Regions from separate parts of the Fictibacillus sp. 5RED26 genome, predicted to be linked through region 1. Evidence: riboswitches for the same ligand, from Rfam matches in the RefSeq annotation. Region 1 holds a riboswitch; the other holds the start of a gene.

The links. A riboswitch is a leader RNA that binds a small molecule or an ion and turns the genes downstream of it on or off. The one in region 1 is predicted to bind thiamine pyrophosphate.
Region 2: it holds a riboswitch for thiamine pyrophosphate, as region 1 does, so the genes downstream of both, tenA (thiaminase II) here and thiD (bifunctional hydroxymethylpyrimidine kinase/phosphomethylpyrimidine kinase) in region 1, are expected to answer to the same signal.

The regions. Positions count from the first base shown of each region.
Region 1 is NZ_JACZDU010000001.1:683,874-691,438, reverse strand. Features, by position in the region: gene IHV10_RS03700 (winged helix-turn-helix domain-containing protein) at 1-130, opposite strand, end outside; gene IHV10_RS03695 (hypothetical protein) at 305-547, opposite strand; gene thiW (energy coupling factor transporter S component ThiW) at 615-1,127, opposite strand; gene thiE (thiamine phosphate synthase) at 1,130-1,807, opposite strand; gene thiM (hydroxyethylthiazole kinase) at 1,804-2,706, opposite strand; gene thiD (bifunctional hydroxymethylpyrimidine kinase/phosphomethylpyrimidine kinase) at 2,693-3,505, opposite strand; TPP riboswitch at 3,601-3,706, opposite strand; gene IHV10_RS03670 (IDEAL domain-containing protein) at 4,076-4,306, shown strand; gene IHV10_RS03665 (DUF4349 domain-containing protein) at 4,434-5,345, opposite strand; gene IHV10_RS03660 (YecA family protein) at 5,540-6,568, shown strand; gene IHV10_RS03655 (APC family permease) at 6,636-7,565, opposite strand, start outside.
Region 2 is NZ_JACZDU010000001.1:1,371,092-1,378,656, reverse strand. Features, by position in the region: gene IHV10_RS07180 (ABC transporter ATP-binding protein) at 1-1,080, opposite strand, end outside; gene IHV10_RS07175 (ECF transporter S component) at 1,094-1,675, opposite strand; gene tenA (thiaminase II) at 1,677-2,381, opposite strand; TPP riboswitch at 2,467-2,574, opposite strand; gene IHV10_RS07165 (manganese-dependent inorganic pyrophosphatase) at 2,710-3,639, opposite strand; gene IHV10_RS07160 (glutamate synthase subunit beta) at 3,745-5,223, opposite strand; gene gltB (glutamate synthase large subunit) at 5,249-7,565, opposite strand, start outside.

The sequences.
Region 1 (7,565 bases):
ATAGCTCTGTCGCAGAACGCGGCTCCTTTAACAAACTTATGAGCTCAGATCTTACAGGATGCAATAGCGCAGCTGCTTGTTCTGGTTCTGTGACAATAAACGTCTCTGGCATACTTTGATTCCTATTCACTCTCATCACCTCACTTCATTATTTGGCCTGACGTAAAAATATAACTTTACGTAAAATTATTTTATTACGTTACACGTCATTTTGTCAAAGATTTGAAAAAAATATACGTTTGCCTATAGAAAGAAACAAAAAAAACAGACTGACTTCTCTTCAGCCTGCTTCTTTTTATACTCCTTATACGAACGGTCCGATTCCAAGGATGAAAAAGACCGTGGCCATTCCTGCGTTCAACCAAAATTCCGTTTTTTGATTAAAAATTTTTCGCTCTACTGCCCGAAAAATAAAAATCACCATCAAGATTGAAAATAATACAGTTGGACTTTCCCAAGTCTTACCGTTATAAATAGCCAAAAGTAGCCCTAAGAACATGAGAACCATTTCTGTATACACCCAGCGTTTTGGACGTTTTTTCATCATATCGGCCCCCTATTCACCGGTTGATAGTACATAGTGTACGATGTAGAGGCCTATCTGGTGCATTTCTTCATACAGATTTTTCTTGGTTCGATCTTAGCCAGTTTTTTGCTGCAACATTTTTATGAAGTACACGGATGACTAACAAACCGATTACTCCACCCACAATTGAACTGACTAAAAAAGGAGTGACAAAAAAGAATGCGCCAGTTTTTGTTCCTAGAAAAACTGTAGCTACTGGCACTGCTATAATAGCTCCGATGATCCCTGTCCCTATCCATTCGCCTATAACGGCAAAGACATACTTTCTTCCCTTTTTATAAAGGTACCCTGCTACAAATGCCCCGATCATTCCTCCTGGGAAAGCAAGCAATGAACCGATTCCAAATAAGTTACGCAACAAGCCGATACTAAAAGCTATAATAACTGCCGGAATGGGTCCAAGTGTCACACCTGCCATCACGTTGATCGCGTGCTGAACGGGAAACGCTTTTGCCACCCCAGCAGGAATCCAAAACAAATGAGAACAGATTGTCCCAATTGCGACCAACATCGCCATTACAGTAATCTTTTGGACAGAAATCTTCACTTACGATTCTCTTTTGCACGATGGATAGAATGAAGCAGATTAACGGAAGCGGATGTAGGATTTATTGCACCACTGATTGCTGAGATAACTGCAACACCATCAGCACCTGCTTCAATGACCTTACTCGCGTTTTCAAGTGTGATTCCACCGATCCCAACAAGTGGGACGTTTATCTGGTTGCTGCGAAGTTCTCTGATTAAATCAACTCCTACCGGAATCTTCGCATCAGCTTTTGTGGACGTTTGATAGATCGGACCTGCGCCGATATAATCCGCACCATGTTTGATAGCGTCGGCTGCCTCAGTTAGAGTATGTGCCGAAACACCTAATAGTTTACCTTCTGTTTCACGGCGTATGATATCCAGCTTTCCATCTGTCTGACCAACATGAAGGCCATCTGCATCAACCGCCTTCATCAAGTCTAGATCGTCATTCACGATAAAAAGAACATCATGTTCTTGACAAACTTCCTTTGCACGTTTTGCCATTTCTAACTGATTTTGACCACTTAAACAGTTCACACCTTTTTCCCGGAACTGAAAGGCAGTAATCCCGCCTTCGATCGCTTGCAAGAGAATACGATAAAAATCTTCTGGTGAACTGCAGTTCATCGTTCCAGCTACAAAATAAAGTGATAGATCTTGTTCTAAACGTGTTTTAGCTTTGGTTCTCATCTATTTGCCCCTTCCTTCAACATGTGATCTTGCCAGTGGATTGTTTCATGAAATATTTCATGGGTAGTCTCTAACTGAAAAAGCTGGTCAAGAAGATTTTGTTGAAAGCTTCCTGGTCCTTGAGCAGTTTTAACAGCTTCTTCTGCCGCTTTAGTAAGCATTAATATAGCTAATGCGGTTCGTTCTAAGACTGGCATGTTTACTGTCTCCTTTGTGACTTCTTTTTTCAGATTGGCTTGATATAGAGCTACCATTGAGGTAGCAAAGCATCCTGTCCCTGTGACATAAGAAAGCATCGGATCCCCATGAGAAAGCACGATAGCTTTTTCACCATCTGAAATAACATCCTTACTTCCAGTCATGGCGATAAGACAGCCTGTTTGCTTTGCCGCAGCCCCCGCAAGCTTGATCAGATCATCTTCAGACGTCGCCAAATCACCATCCACACCTTTTCCTTCCCAAGCCCCTTCAGCCAGAAACTGCATTTCAGCAGCATTTCCGCAAATTGTCAGAATTCTTCGGGGTCTGACCCCCTTCAATTCTGAATATTCAAACAACAACTTCTTTACGAGCTCTTGCCTGAATGATGATAGACCTACTCCTACTGGATCAAGGACAACTGGAACCTCAGCGTACAATGCTTTACGAAGTGCGAGTATCATAGATTTTGCTGAAGCTTCATCTATTGTTCCAATGTTCAGGACTAACGCATCGGCAACCCCTACAGCTTCTTCAACTTCACATGCGTCATGCACCATCATTGGACTCCCTCCTGCTGAGAGGACTCCATTGGCCAGAAAGTTCATGGTGACATTATTCGTTATATGATGAATGAGTGGCTTTTCTGCTCTAATCTGTGAAACAAACGTTTTCCATTCTTGTATCCTAGTATTGTTCATGTGCAATCCTCCTATAGGCAAAATGATTGACCGGTCCATGACCTGAACCAACATCGATTCCATGTTCAATTGCGGTCTGTATATATTTCTTAGCATGCACGATCGCACTATCGACCTTTTTCCCGTATGCAAGCTCTGCAGCCAATGCTGCTGAAAACGTACAACCCGTTCCGTGAGTATTTTTCGTTTGAATCCGCTTCTCTACAAGTTCAATCATCTCTATGCCATTAAATACCAGATCCGAAACAAATTCACCGTTTCCAAAGTGTCCGCCTTTTACTACAACATGATCAGCACCCGAATCAAACAAAACTCTTGCCGCTTCTTCTCTAGCCTCGCTGCTGTTTATCGTTATACCTGTTAATGCTTCAGCTTCAGGAATGTTTGGTGTGACGATCTTCGCTAGCGGTAGCATACATGTTTTCATAGCATGTAATGCTTCTTCTCCTAACAATGTAGCCCCACCTTTTGCGATCATAACTGGATCGACCACTACGTTTTCCCATCCGAATTTAGTTATCATATAAGCTGTTCTCTCAATATATTCACCTGAAAAGAGCATTCCAGTCTTTATCGCATCCGGCGTCAAGTCACTGCCTATAGACACTAACTGAGCTTCTAAACCTTCTATAGAAACTGGATATACGCCTTGAACGCCTGTCGTATTCTGTGCAGTGACTGCCGTAAGGACGGACATACCATACACGCCTAATTCTTGAAACGTCTTTAGATCAGCCTGAATACCTGCACCACCGCCACTATCTGATCCTGCAATCGTAAGTGCTTTACTTACCTTTATCAGTTGTCCCATATTCATCTACCTCCTAATTCCTAATGCAAAAAAAGCCACCCGCTGATTGGCGGGTGGCTTAAAATTTCATTTCATAAAGGAAACTGTTATCCACACCGCTTCCCTACGCCAGTATGAACTGGATCAGGTTCAAAGGGTCGAAGGTCACAACCTTCTCTCAGCTTAAAATAAGCACCCCTAGCGAAAATGACATTATTGAGTTAACACAATCCTACTCATACATAAACAACAATGTCAATTATTTTTAGGTTACGTGTTTCAAAAAGTTTAACCATCTTTAAATACGGGGAAATAATAACTAACACACTATTACAACATAAAAAAAATAGAATTTAAACAATTGTAACAAAGAGCAGCGAACAGAAATAAAAATGACAAATCATTAACATTTTTCCCAAAAGGTGGTGAAAACATAGCACTTTAGATACAATGTATAAATTTTTTCAGAATTTTCAAATAAAATGGTTGTCATTAGGCATCTTGCTCAGTATACTAGTAGAAACCTAGAAACATAAAAGGTTAATTGGATAGGGAGATAATTTTAAGGAGGGAAACAGGATGAAAGACAAAAACACTTCTTTTAACAAGAACCAAAATGAGATGGTGCAATACAAACAACAAAAAAGAGACCCATTTGCCTTCAGCCTTATTGCCCAAATGGTATTAGATGAGGCCCTTCACAATTATTACAAAGCGTATTATGAGAGAGAAATTGACATTGCCTTGGATACAAAAGATAAAGAACGTTTTATGAAATTAAGCGCAGAATACAAAGCGTTTCTCAGCTAGTGCTTTAAAACGGCACACCACTTAAAAGGTGCCGTAAAAGCCAAAACACCCTTTCAGCAAACGGATCATCCGTGCTGCAGAGGGTGTTTCTGACGTCCCAGTTACTGACAGGTTAAACACATATCTCTTAAGACATAGTTGTCGGTGATTCCGGCTTTTTCTTTTGTTCTGTTTTTCGTCTCCGCCACCATACATAAACCACAATAATTACAATCAGCCAAATCGGTGCTAATCCTAAAATACTCACTACAATTAATGAAATCGCAGACATTAAAAAGTTTACCGTATCCATAAAAAGCACCTTCGTTTTTGCCCACGTATTTAACCCTTCTGTTTGAAGTTCTTGCGCTTTTAAATTTTTCACTTCAAATTGTATCGTAACCGTTGAGTAATCACTTTGATTTTTCAAAAAGTTTAAGCGCCCTTCTACCTGTTCTATCTCTTCTTGTACGGCAGCTAGGTCACCAGATATCTTTAATAAGTCTTCTGTCTTCTGTGCGTCCTTCATAAAAGCCTCAAGACGTTCCCTAACTTGTTGCTTTGCTTTCAACCGTGAAGTCAGATCAACATATTCTTCTGTAACGTCTTCTCCAGTAACATTTTCGTGTGGTGTTCCTTTACTTAAACTTCGAACATCATCTAAAAACACACGAAAACTTTTCATCGGCACACGAACAACCATCACACCAGATTCATCATTCTTTTCACCTATACTAGTAGGAGACTCAACCATATATCCGCCTGTCTTCTCTGCCGTTTCTCGAACAGTCTCCATCGAGCTTTGCAATTTATCCACTGCGATCATGAGATCAGCGTTATAAATTACTTTCCTTTGGTTTTTTAGTTGCTGTTCCGCTTTATCATTATCTGATTCACCATTCCTACTTCCCTCTTCTGATGAACTCTCTACCTTGGCTTCTGACTGTTTCCCACCACTATCTTGATCTATAGCTTTATCACTTTTCGAACTGCTCTCACTGCTGCATGCACTCAACAGAAGTACAGCAACAAATACCCACAATTTCCATTTTTCCCACATATCGTGATACCCCCTTTTTCGCTTAGACGCTTTTTAGAAGAAAAAGGTTTCAGTTCCCAAAAAAACCAACCTATTGAATGATTTTTTCTGAGACATTTTTGTGATAAAATAGTGTCTGATGATTTGTAGTTTGAAAAAAAACCGATTTATGCTAGTATGTACAGGATAAGTAAGTGGTTTACTGGAGGAATAGCATGTCAATGATAGGAAGAAATGATCCGTGCTATTGTGGCAGCGGAAAAAAATATAAAAAATGTTGCTTACATAAAGAAGAGCAAACACGTGAAGTATCCTTCCATCAAGAAGGACTCATCAAATATGCCTTGGAGAACTATCAGCAGGATTTAGCTGAACGTACATCCAAGTATGTGAAAAAGTACCCTGTGGCTAAAGAGCAAGAACAAACATACGCAAATATTGCAGTTTGTTGGGAAATTTTCTGCTCAGAGATTAAGGATAATAAAACGCCTGTACAACTTTATGTAGAGAAAGTGAAGAACGCTGTTAAACCAGAAGTCGCGGAAATACTAGCTGGTTGGACAACAGCTTCACCATCCCTTTATAAAGTAATTGAGCAGAAGACAGGATTCATCTTTACCGTACAGGATATTTGGACAGAAGCTGTGTATGATGTAACAATCAATGCTGCTGAAAAGCCAAAAACAGAAAGTGCTCTACTTGGAACACTCGTTTCAAACGGCATCAACCATGAGTTTTATGTTGGATATGTGGAAATGCCTATGACTGAACTTCCACCGTTAAAAGCTGCGATAGAAGATATTCAGCCACAAAGCGATGCGAACGAAATATTTAGAAGCGAGTTCCCTGCTGTACTTCAGCTCTCTTTGATTGATATTAGTGCTGGTGTGCCTCAGTCTCAACCTGAGAACACAGCAACTGGTACAACAACGTCAAGAGTTGAAAAAACGGAAGAAGCAACGGATTTGAAAGATGAAAAATACAACGCTGTAACTGAACTCGTTAAAGCGAACGCTGAGACAGAAGTTGTTGAAGAAGCAGAAAAGCTTTGGAGCGAGTACATTACAGAAAGTAAGCCTGCTATCCGTAAAGAAGAGATCTATGCGGCTGCTCTTGATTACCTCGTCTCAAAAGACATTAGAGGTATCGCTTCAACTCAAGCAGAAACGGCTAAAAAGTATGGCGTATCACCAGCTAGTCTATCTTCACGTTATCGTGAAATGAAAGAATTATTAAGCGTATAAACGATTACTTGAATAACCCGCCTATTGTTTTAGGCGGGTTTTATCATGCAAAAAAACAAGATCTCCTTTATAAGGAGTCTTGTTTTTTATTACGCTCTAGCCAGTAATAAACGGGCAGTCCAGCAACAGTTATAAAGATTGCCGTAAAACTATCAATAGGGTCGTTGAGTATAGTCGCGACAACAATATATAAAGAGCCTAAGATCGCGAAAATAGGAACGACTGGAAATAACGGTACGCTATAGACTCGCTTTTGGTCTTTATTGCGTTTACGCAGTTTAAACACAGCATAAAAAGCAAATATATAAAAGATGTAAACCGCAAATATAGCCATCTCTGATAGATAGTCTGGATCTGTAACAATCATCATCATAATAGCAATTACTACTTGCAAATACGTAGCAGCGATAGGAGTACCATATTTTTCACTGACTGAGCTGAACGTTTTTGCCATCGGAAGCTGATTTCTTTCTGCCATAGCAAAAGGAACACGTGGAATGGTTAAAATCTTACCGTTCAAACAACCAAATATGGATACCGCGATGCCGACTGCTATTAGTTTCCCGCCTAGTGGTCCAAAAAGGATCGTTGCTGCTGCTGATGCAGAATTCTCTCCTAGTCTTACGATTTCTGAAGCAGGTAAAACGTGAAACAGTGCAATGTTAACTAACAGATATGCTGCCATAACGACCAAGATTCCACCAATAATAGCTTTAGGTAACGTTTTTCCGGGATCCTTCATCTCACCTGCTACGAATCCAACCATCAACCAGCCATCATAAGCAAAAAGTGTCGCTAAAATCGCTGCACCCATTGTTATTTCAACAACTGCCCCACTTGAAGCATTTAAGATCTGTTCATTTCCTTGTGTTAATCCAAAAACAATGATCAGCACGATCGGAACCAGTTTTCCTATCGTAAATATATTTTGGATAAAACCTCCATACTTTGTGCCAAAGTTATTAACGACGGTGAGAAAAAGTACAGTTCCTATTCC
Region 2 (7,565 bases), 690 kb from region 1:
AATTTCTTGGTCATTTTTTAATCCATAGGTTATTTCATCGTGAACTGAATTTGTTAAAAATTGATATTCAGGGTTCTGAAATACGAGGTAAAGAAGTCCAGAGATGTCTTTCGTTTTTCGAATAGGTACATCATTGATAAAATAGTCTCCAGATGTTTTTATGAGCTGCATCAGAGCCAATAATAATGAACTCTTTCCTGCTCCGTTTTCACCCATTATAGTGACCCATTCTCCTGAATGGATCACTAAGTGATCTACCACGATCTTAACTTCTTTGTTTCGATATCCTTTGAAAATCTGTAACTTCATGGTGTTTGAAAGTTCTTTCTTGTTATTCATGATTGGTTCTCGTTTATAATCATCCCATACACCAGGGTACCAAATTCCAAACTCTTTGATCTTTTCCTTATAATGAGTAAAGACCATTGAAGTGTTTCCATCAGCTAGAATTTCTCCATCTGGAGTAAATACAATGAGACGATCAGCGAAATCTAGGATTTTCTCAATTTTATGTTCAACAATGATCAACGTCTTATCTTTCCATATTCTTTTTACCGTTTCCCAAATTTGTTCTGTACCCTTTTCATCAATAAAAGCAGTCGGTTCATCTAAAAATATTACATCTGGTTTCAGTGCTAATACAGATGCAATCGCTAATCGTTGCTTCATTCCACCAGATAGATGTTGAATCGGTGTATGAATGTTCTCAAGCTCAAGACCAACCTCTTTTAATAAAGAACAAATCTTGCTGGTCATCTCTTCTCGAGGCACTTCCAAGTTCTCAAGAACAAATGCTAATTCTTCATCAACATAGGGCATACAGAACTGAGTATCAGGATCTTGAAATACAAATCCCCATTGATCAGGGATTTGTATGTCATCACATTTCATAGGAATATCAATTGTTCGTGGTACTAGTCCAGAAAGAACCTGCAACAATGTGGATTTGCCACATCCGGAGGTGCCAAGAAGAAGCACTTTTTCACCACGATTAATAGACAAACTCATATCTCTAAACAGCATTTTTGATTCGCCCGGAAACTTTAATCTCAGATTTCTCACAGAAGTTACGCTTGTCATCCAACCACCTCAGTTATTGATCTAACGCTTCATGATCCTTTTTTGACGAAGATCGTACTAAATTCGTCACACCTGTAGCCTCTAAAGCTTTTGCAATAGAAACGGCAAACAATCCTGTAAACAAGATAGAACCGATTATTCTAAATACGATAAATAATGTTAGATTCCATGTTGAAAGATCACCGATATATCCTTTGTAAAAGTCCATGATTAAAGATCCTGCACATGAACCTAGTGCAGCAAGTGAGATGACGAAAAGGTCAAATCGTTTATAACGAAATGCGAATAGGATAAATTCTGCAAACAATCCTTGAATCAGTCCGTATAGTAACACTTCAAGTCCAAATTCAGAACCCATCAAAAATTCTCCTGAAGAAGCAGCAATTTCAGCCAATAGGGCAACTCCAGGCTTTCGAATGATTAGGAATGCAACGGTCGCCGCCATGAACCACATCCCATATATCAACTGATCGATGTGAAGGCCAAACGGTTTTACGGCATAATATAGAGGTCCCCAAATCTTATACAGTATGCCAAATGCGATAGAGATTACGATTGTTACAAGGATATCCGTTAACTTTAACCCCTTTTGCATACTACCCTTCACTCCCGATCGTCGACGTGGTCAGGCTGAATGGAATCGGCCATTTTTCCAATGTATAAGCCATCTCCCAGAAGGAATACTCGTACTGACAACTGATCAAGAAATGTTGAATCATCTTATTTCTCTCCACATCGCTTGCTTTTTCAGCCAATTGATTCAGTCTATCAATCTGCTCTTGTACAAGTTCTGTGAACCATTCACCGCCATATGCAGCGATCCACTCTTGATAGATGGATTCTTGTGGTGTCGCCCCTTTGAATGTTTCACCAATCTCTTGATAGATCCAATAACAAGGCAGAATTGCTGCGATAATTTCTCCCAAACTTCCAGACTCTGCAACTCGGTAAAGGTGAGATGTATAATGGTAAGCAGTGGGAGCAGGTTCAAAATCAGCTAGTTCTTCTTCTGTCACTCCAAGCTGTTTCATAAATGTCTCATGAAGTCCTAACTCCGCGTCATTTGTACCTTGTGCATGTGCTGCCATTCTAGAAGTCGTATACAAATCTTCAGCTCTTGCAGCCCCCATCGCTTGTATTCTTGCAAAATGAGATAAATAATACGAATCTTGTAATACATAGTACCTGAACCGTTCTAAAGAAAGGTCACCATCTGCAATTCCCTTCACAAATGGATGTTGAAGGTTCGCTTCCCAAATAGAAGCCGCTCTTTCTCGCAAGATATCAGTAAATGTGTTCATATGAATCCTCCTTGTTTTATCCAACAAAAAAACCACTCTCAGCTAAGAAAGTGGTTGTATATGGAGAATTCAAAACAGGAATAAAGACTCCGCAACACCACTTCCCTACGCTGGTATAATCCAGATCAGGTTCTAAGAGTCTCAAAGTCGCACTTTGATCTCAGCCTTATAAAAGGCACCCCTAGTGGTTCGTTTTTATATAGTTGGTTTCTGTCTTAAATGATAGCAGTCTCTTTTAGATTGTCAACTATTTTTAAGAAACACGACCTTTGTATAACAAAGTAAAAGGGCAAAGCCGTAGTATGGCATTACCCTTTAAAATCTTCATTTATTTGCTCATCGCTTCTGTTAAAACAGGTACGATTTGTTTTTTACGAGAAACAACACCTTTAAGGATGGCTGTATTGTTTTCTAATTTAACGTTATAAGCTTCTTCAACAGATTGTGATCTCTTACCAAGAGCTAACGCTGTCGAATCATTTGTTAAGATATCTGTTACAACAAACATGAACAGGTCTAGACCTTTGTCAGCAATCACTTTCGTAATCGCTGATTCTAAATCCTCTTGATGTTTCATTACATCGCTAGCATCAACCGTATTCACTTGAGCAACTTCAATTTTATTTTCACCAATGTTAAATTCTTTAGCATCAAGTGAAATCAATTCTTCAACAGATTTATCACTTAAGTCAGCACCTGCTTTTAGCATTTCTAGACCGTACTTTTCCGCATCTACACCAGCAATTTCAGCAAGTTCGCGTGCTGCGGCAACATCTTCTTCTGTACAAGTAGGTGATTTAAACAACAATGAGTCAGAAATAATGGCAGAAAGCATAAGTCCGGCAATGTTCTTCTCAACTTGAACGCCTTTCTCTTTGTACATCTTGTTTAAGATTGTAGCTGTACAGCCAACAGGTTCAGCACGATAGTATAAAGGATCGCTTGTTTCAAAATTCGCGATACGATGATGGTCAATAACTTCTAATACTCTTACTTTGTCAATGTCATTTGCACTTTGTTGACGTTCATTATGGTCAACTAAGATTACCGCGTTTGCTTCAGCAGAGACATGTTCAACTAAACGCGGAAGTTCAGCTTTAAAATAATCTAATGCATATTGTGTTTCACCATTGATCTCACCTAGGCGAATAGCTTCTACGTTTTGTCCTAATTTAGTTTTCAAGTCAGCGTAAACCAGAGCTGATGTAATCGTGTCAGTATCTGGATTTTTGTGTCCAAAAATAAGTACTTTTTCCATGCGTCTACTCCTTATAAATAAAAGAATTGTTTTAGCCTAAGCCCTATTTTATCATATATAAAAAGCTTTTGGCTTTTGGAGTTTATTGTAGCATGGAAAAAAGTATTAAGGCAAAACCGTACTTCCCATCAACGATAGATCCACTTGACGTGCACAATCACGTCCTTCTTGGATCGCCCAAACGATTAAACTTTGACCACGTCTAGAATCACCTGCTGCAAATACTCCATCTACATTTGTTCTATAGTCACCATGTTTAGCAACTACTTTGTTATGTTTGACTTCAACACCAAATTCTTTTAAGACTGGCAGTTCTGTACCCTCAAAACCGATCGCGATGAAAACTAGATCAGCTGGCCAGATTTTTTCAGATCCAGGAATTTCTTCAAAAACCATATTTCCTGCATCATCTGATGTTCTTTTCATCTGAATCGTATGAAGTTCTTTTAATCGACCATTATGATCTGATACGATTTTTTTCGTTTGAACGGAGTACTCTCTTGGATCATGTCCGTATTGAGCAGTAGCTTCTTCATAGGCATAATCCATTGTGAAAATGTTAGGTTGCTCTGGCCACATGTTTGCATCACTGCGCACATCAGGAAGCTTAGGGTGCTTACCAAATTGAACTACACTCTTACACTTTTGTCGAAGAGCCGTTGCCACACAGTCAGCACCAGTATCGCCACCACCAATTACGATTACATTTTTACCTTCTGCATCAATAAGTGGTTCAGAAACTTCGATGTTCAACAGCCTCTTCGTTGCTTGTGTTAAATAGTTCATAGCAAAATGAACACCATCAGCTTCTCTTCCTTGAAGAGTTAAATCTCTTTGTTTCTGTGCACCTGTACATAGAATTATAGAATCATATTGATTCTTTAGTTCCTCAGAGGTAACATCTTTTCCCACCTCTGTGTTAAGAATAAAATCAATACCCTCTTGTCTTAATAATTTGATTCTTCTTTCCACAACATCTTTATCCAACTTCATGTTAGGAATTCCATACGTTAACAATCCGCCGGCTTTGTCTGCTCTTTCATAAACGGTAACAGAATGACCCGCTTGGTTCAGCTGGTCAGCAGCAGCAAGCCCAGCTGGTCCTGAACCTACAATAGCGACTTTTTTTCCTGTTCTTCTTTCTGGAATCCTAGGTTGGATCCAGCCGTTTTCAAACCCTTTATCAATAATTGCTTTTTCAATGTTCTTTATGGTTACAGCAGGTCCAGCTAATTCAACTGTACATGATCCTTCACAAGGAGCAGGACAAACCCGTCCTGTGAATTCAGGAAAATTGTTTGTTTTCATCAAACGGTCAAGCGCTTCTTTCCATTTTCCACGATAAACCAGATCATTCCACTCAGGTATCAGATTGTTAATAGGGCAGCCTGCAGCAGCCCCATTAATCTCGATACCAATATGACAAAAAGGTGTACCACAATCCATGCATCTAGCGCCTTGCCTTTTCAACATATCTTCTGGTTGTTTTTTTGTATACTCTTTCCAATCTTTAAGACGTTGGAGAGGCTTTCTCTCTATCGTTTCTTCTCTCGGGTATTCCAAAAATCCGGTTGGTTTTCCCATGTAAAATCTCTCCTCTCATCTCAATTTATTTCAGGATTAATTTTGTCGGTCCAGGTCTGCCACTTGCTTTCGCTGCGCTTGAACCTGCTTCAAAAGCGTTCATAATCGCTTCATCTTCGGAATATCCAGCTATTTTCTCTTCTTCTATTTTCTTAATCATTTCTTTGTAATCATGTGGAATGATTTTCACAAAATGTGACTGTTCTACTTTCCAGTTTTGAAGGATTGCTGAAGCTTTTTTACTTTGAGTGTATGAAAAATGATTAATAATCATCTGCTTGACTGTTTCTGTTTCTTCAGAATCCATTAATCTCTCAAACTCAATACCTTCTTTGTTGCACAATTGTTTTAATAAAAGGGGCTGATGTGTGTAGATATAAGCGATACCTCCACTCATACCTGCTCCAAAATTCTTTCCAACATCTCCAAGGACAACTACTCGACCACCAGTCATATATTCACAGCCATGGTCTCCGATTCCTTCGACAACAATGTTAGCCCCACTGTTTCTAACTGCAAATCTTTCTCCAGCTAAGCCGTTAATGTAAGCTTCACCACTCGTTGCTCCATAAAAAGCAACATTTCCTAAGATGACATTATCATCAGCTAAATATTCAGCCATTTTAGGAGGTGCAACAATCAATTTGCCTCCTGATAAGCCTTTTCCGAAATAGTCATTACTGTCACCGTTCAGATAGAGAGTCATGCCTCGTGGCACGAATGCTCCAAAGCTTTGTCCAGCAGATCCGGTAAAGTTAAGCGTTACAGTATCTTCAGCAAGACCTTCTTCACCAAATCGTTTCGTTATTTCACTACCAGCAATCGTACCTGCTACACGATTCGTGTTCTTAATTGGAAGGTTGAATGAAACAGCCTTCTTCGTTTCTAAGGCAGACTGCAGTTTCGGTAAGATCTCATTCATATCGAGTGATTGATCAATCTTATGATTTTGAGAAGTCTGTTTCGTACGAATACCGTCTGCTTGATAAAGAAGCTTTGATAAGTCGAGATGCTTCGCTTTCCAGTGATTTTTCGCACGATCTCCAACTGTTAAAACGTCAGTGCGCCCGACCATTTCTTCCATCGTACGGAAACCGAGTTCAGCCATGATCTCACGAATTTCTTCAGCCACGAATCTCATGTAATTGACAACATGATCAGGGTCACCCATATATTTTTTTCTTAATTCAGGATTCTGTGTAGCTACACCTACTGGACATGTATCAAGATGGCAAGCACGCATCATGATACAACCTAATACAACGAGTGGTGCTGTAGCAAAACCATATTCCTCAGCGCCTAACAATGCAGCAAGCACAACATCTTTACCTGTCATCAGCTTCCCGTCTGTCTCGAGGGTTACACGTTCTCGAAGTCCATTAAGCATCAACGTTTGATGTGTTTCAGCAAGTCCTAACTCCCAAGGAAGTCCAGTATGTTTGATACTTGTCTTCGGTGAAGCTCCAGTTCCACCGTCATAACCACTGATAACGATTACATCAGCTGCGCCTTTTGCAACACCGGCAGCTATCGTTCCAACACCGGATTTCGCCACAAGCTTAACACTAATTCTTGCTTCGCGATTAGCGTTCTTAAGGTCATGGATCAATTGGGCCATATCCTCGATCGAATAGATATCATGATGTGGCGGCGGGGAGATCAGACCTACTCCTGGCGTTGATCCACGAACATCTGCTACCCAAGGATAGACCTTATTGCCAGGCAATTGTCCACCTTCACCTGGTTTAGCTCCTTGTGCCATCTTGATCTGCAGTTCATCTGCATTTACAAGATAGTGGCTTTTTACACCGAATCTACCTGAAGCAACTTGTTTAATGCTGCTTCTTCGGTTATTGCCAAGTTCATCTGGAACAAAACGCGCTGGATCTTCTCCGCCTTCACCACTATTGCTTTTTCCGCCTAGACGGTTCATTGCTATAGCAAGAGACTCATGTGCTTCTCGACTGAGAGAACCGAAAGACATAGCACCAGTTTTGAAGCGCTTTACAATCTCTTCTACAGGTTCAACTTCATGGAGTGGTATAGATTTTGTTTCAGGAGCAAATGAGAATAAGTTTCTTAAGAAAGTTGTTCTCTCGTCATCTGCCAATTTTGAAAACGTTTTAAAAAGTGAATAATCATTCTTCCGACAAGCCCATTGAAGGGTATGAATCGTTTTTGGATTAAAAGCATGATGTTCACCAGTATTCCTCCATTGAAAGTCACTACCTGAATCTAAAGTGTCATCAATGGTCTCTTTAAAGCCTTGTTGATGTCTAAGGGTAGCTTCTTTTTCAATCTCAGCTAACGTGATTCCATCGATTTGAGAAGCCGTAGCTGGA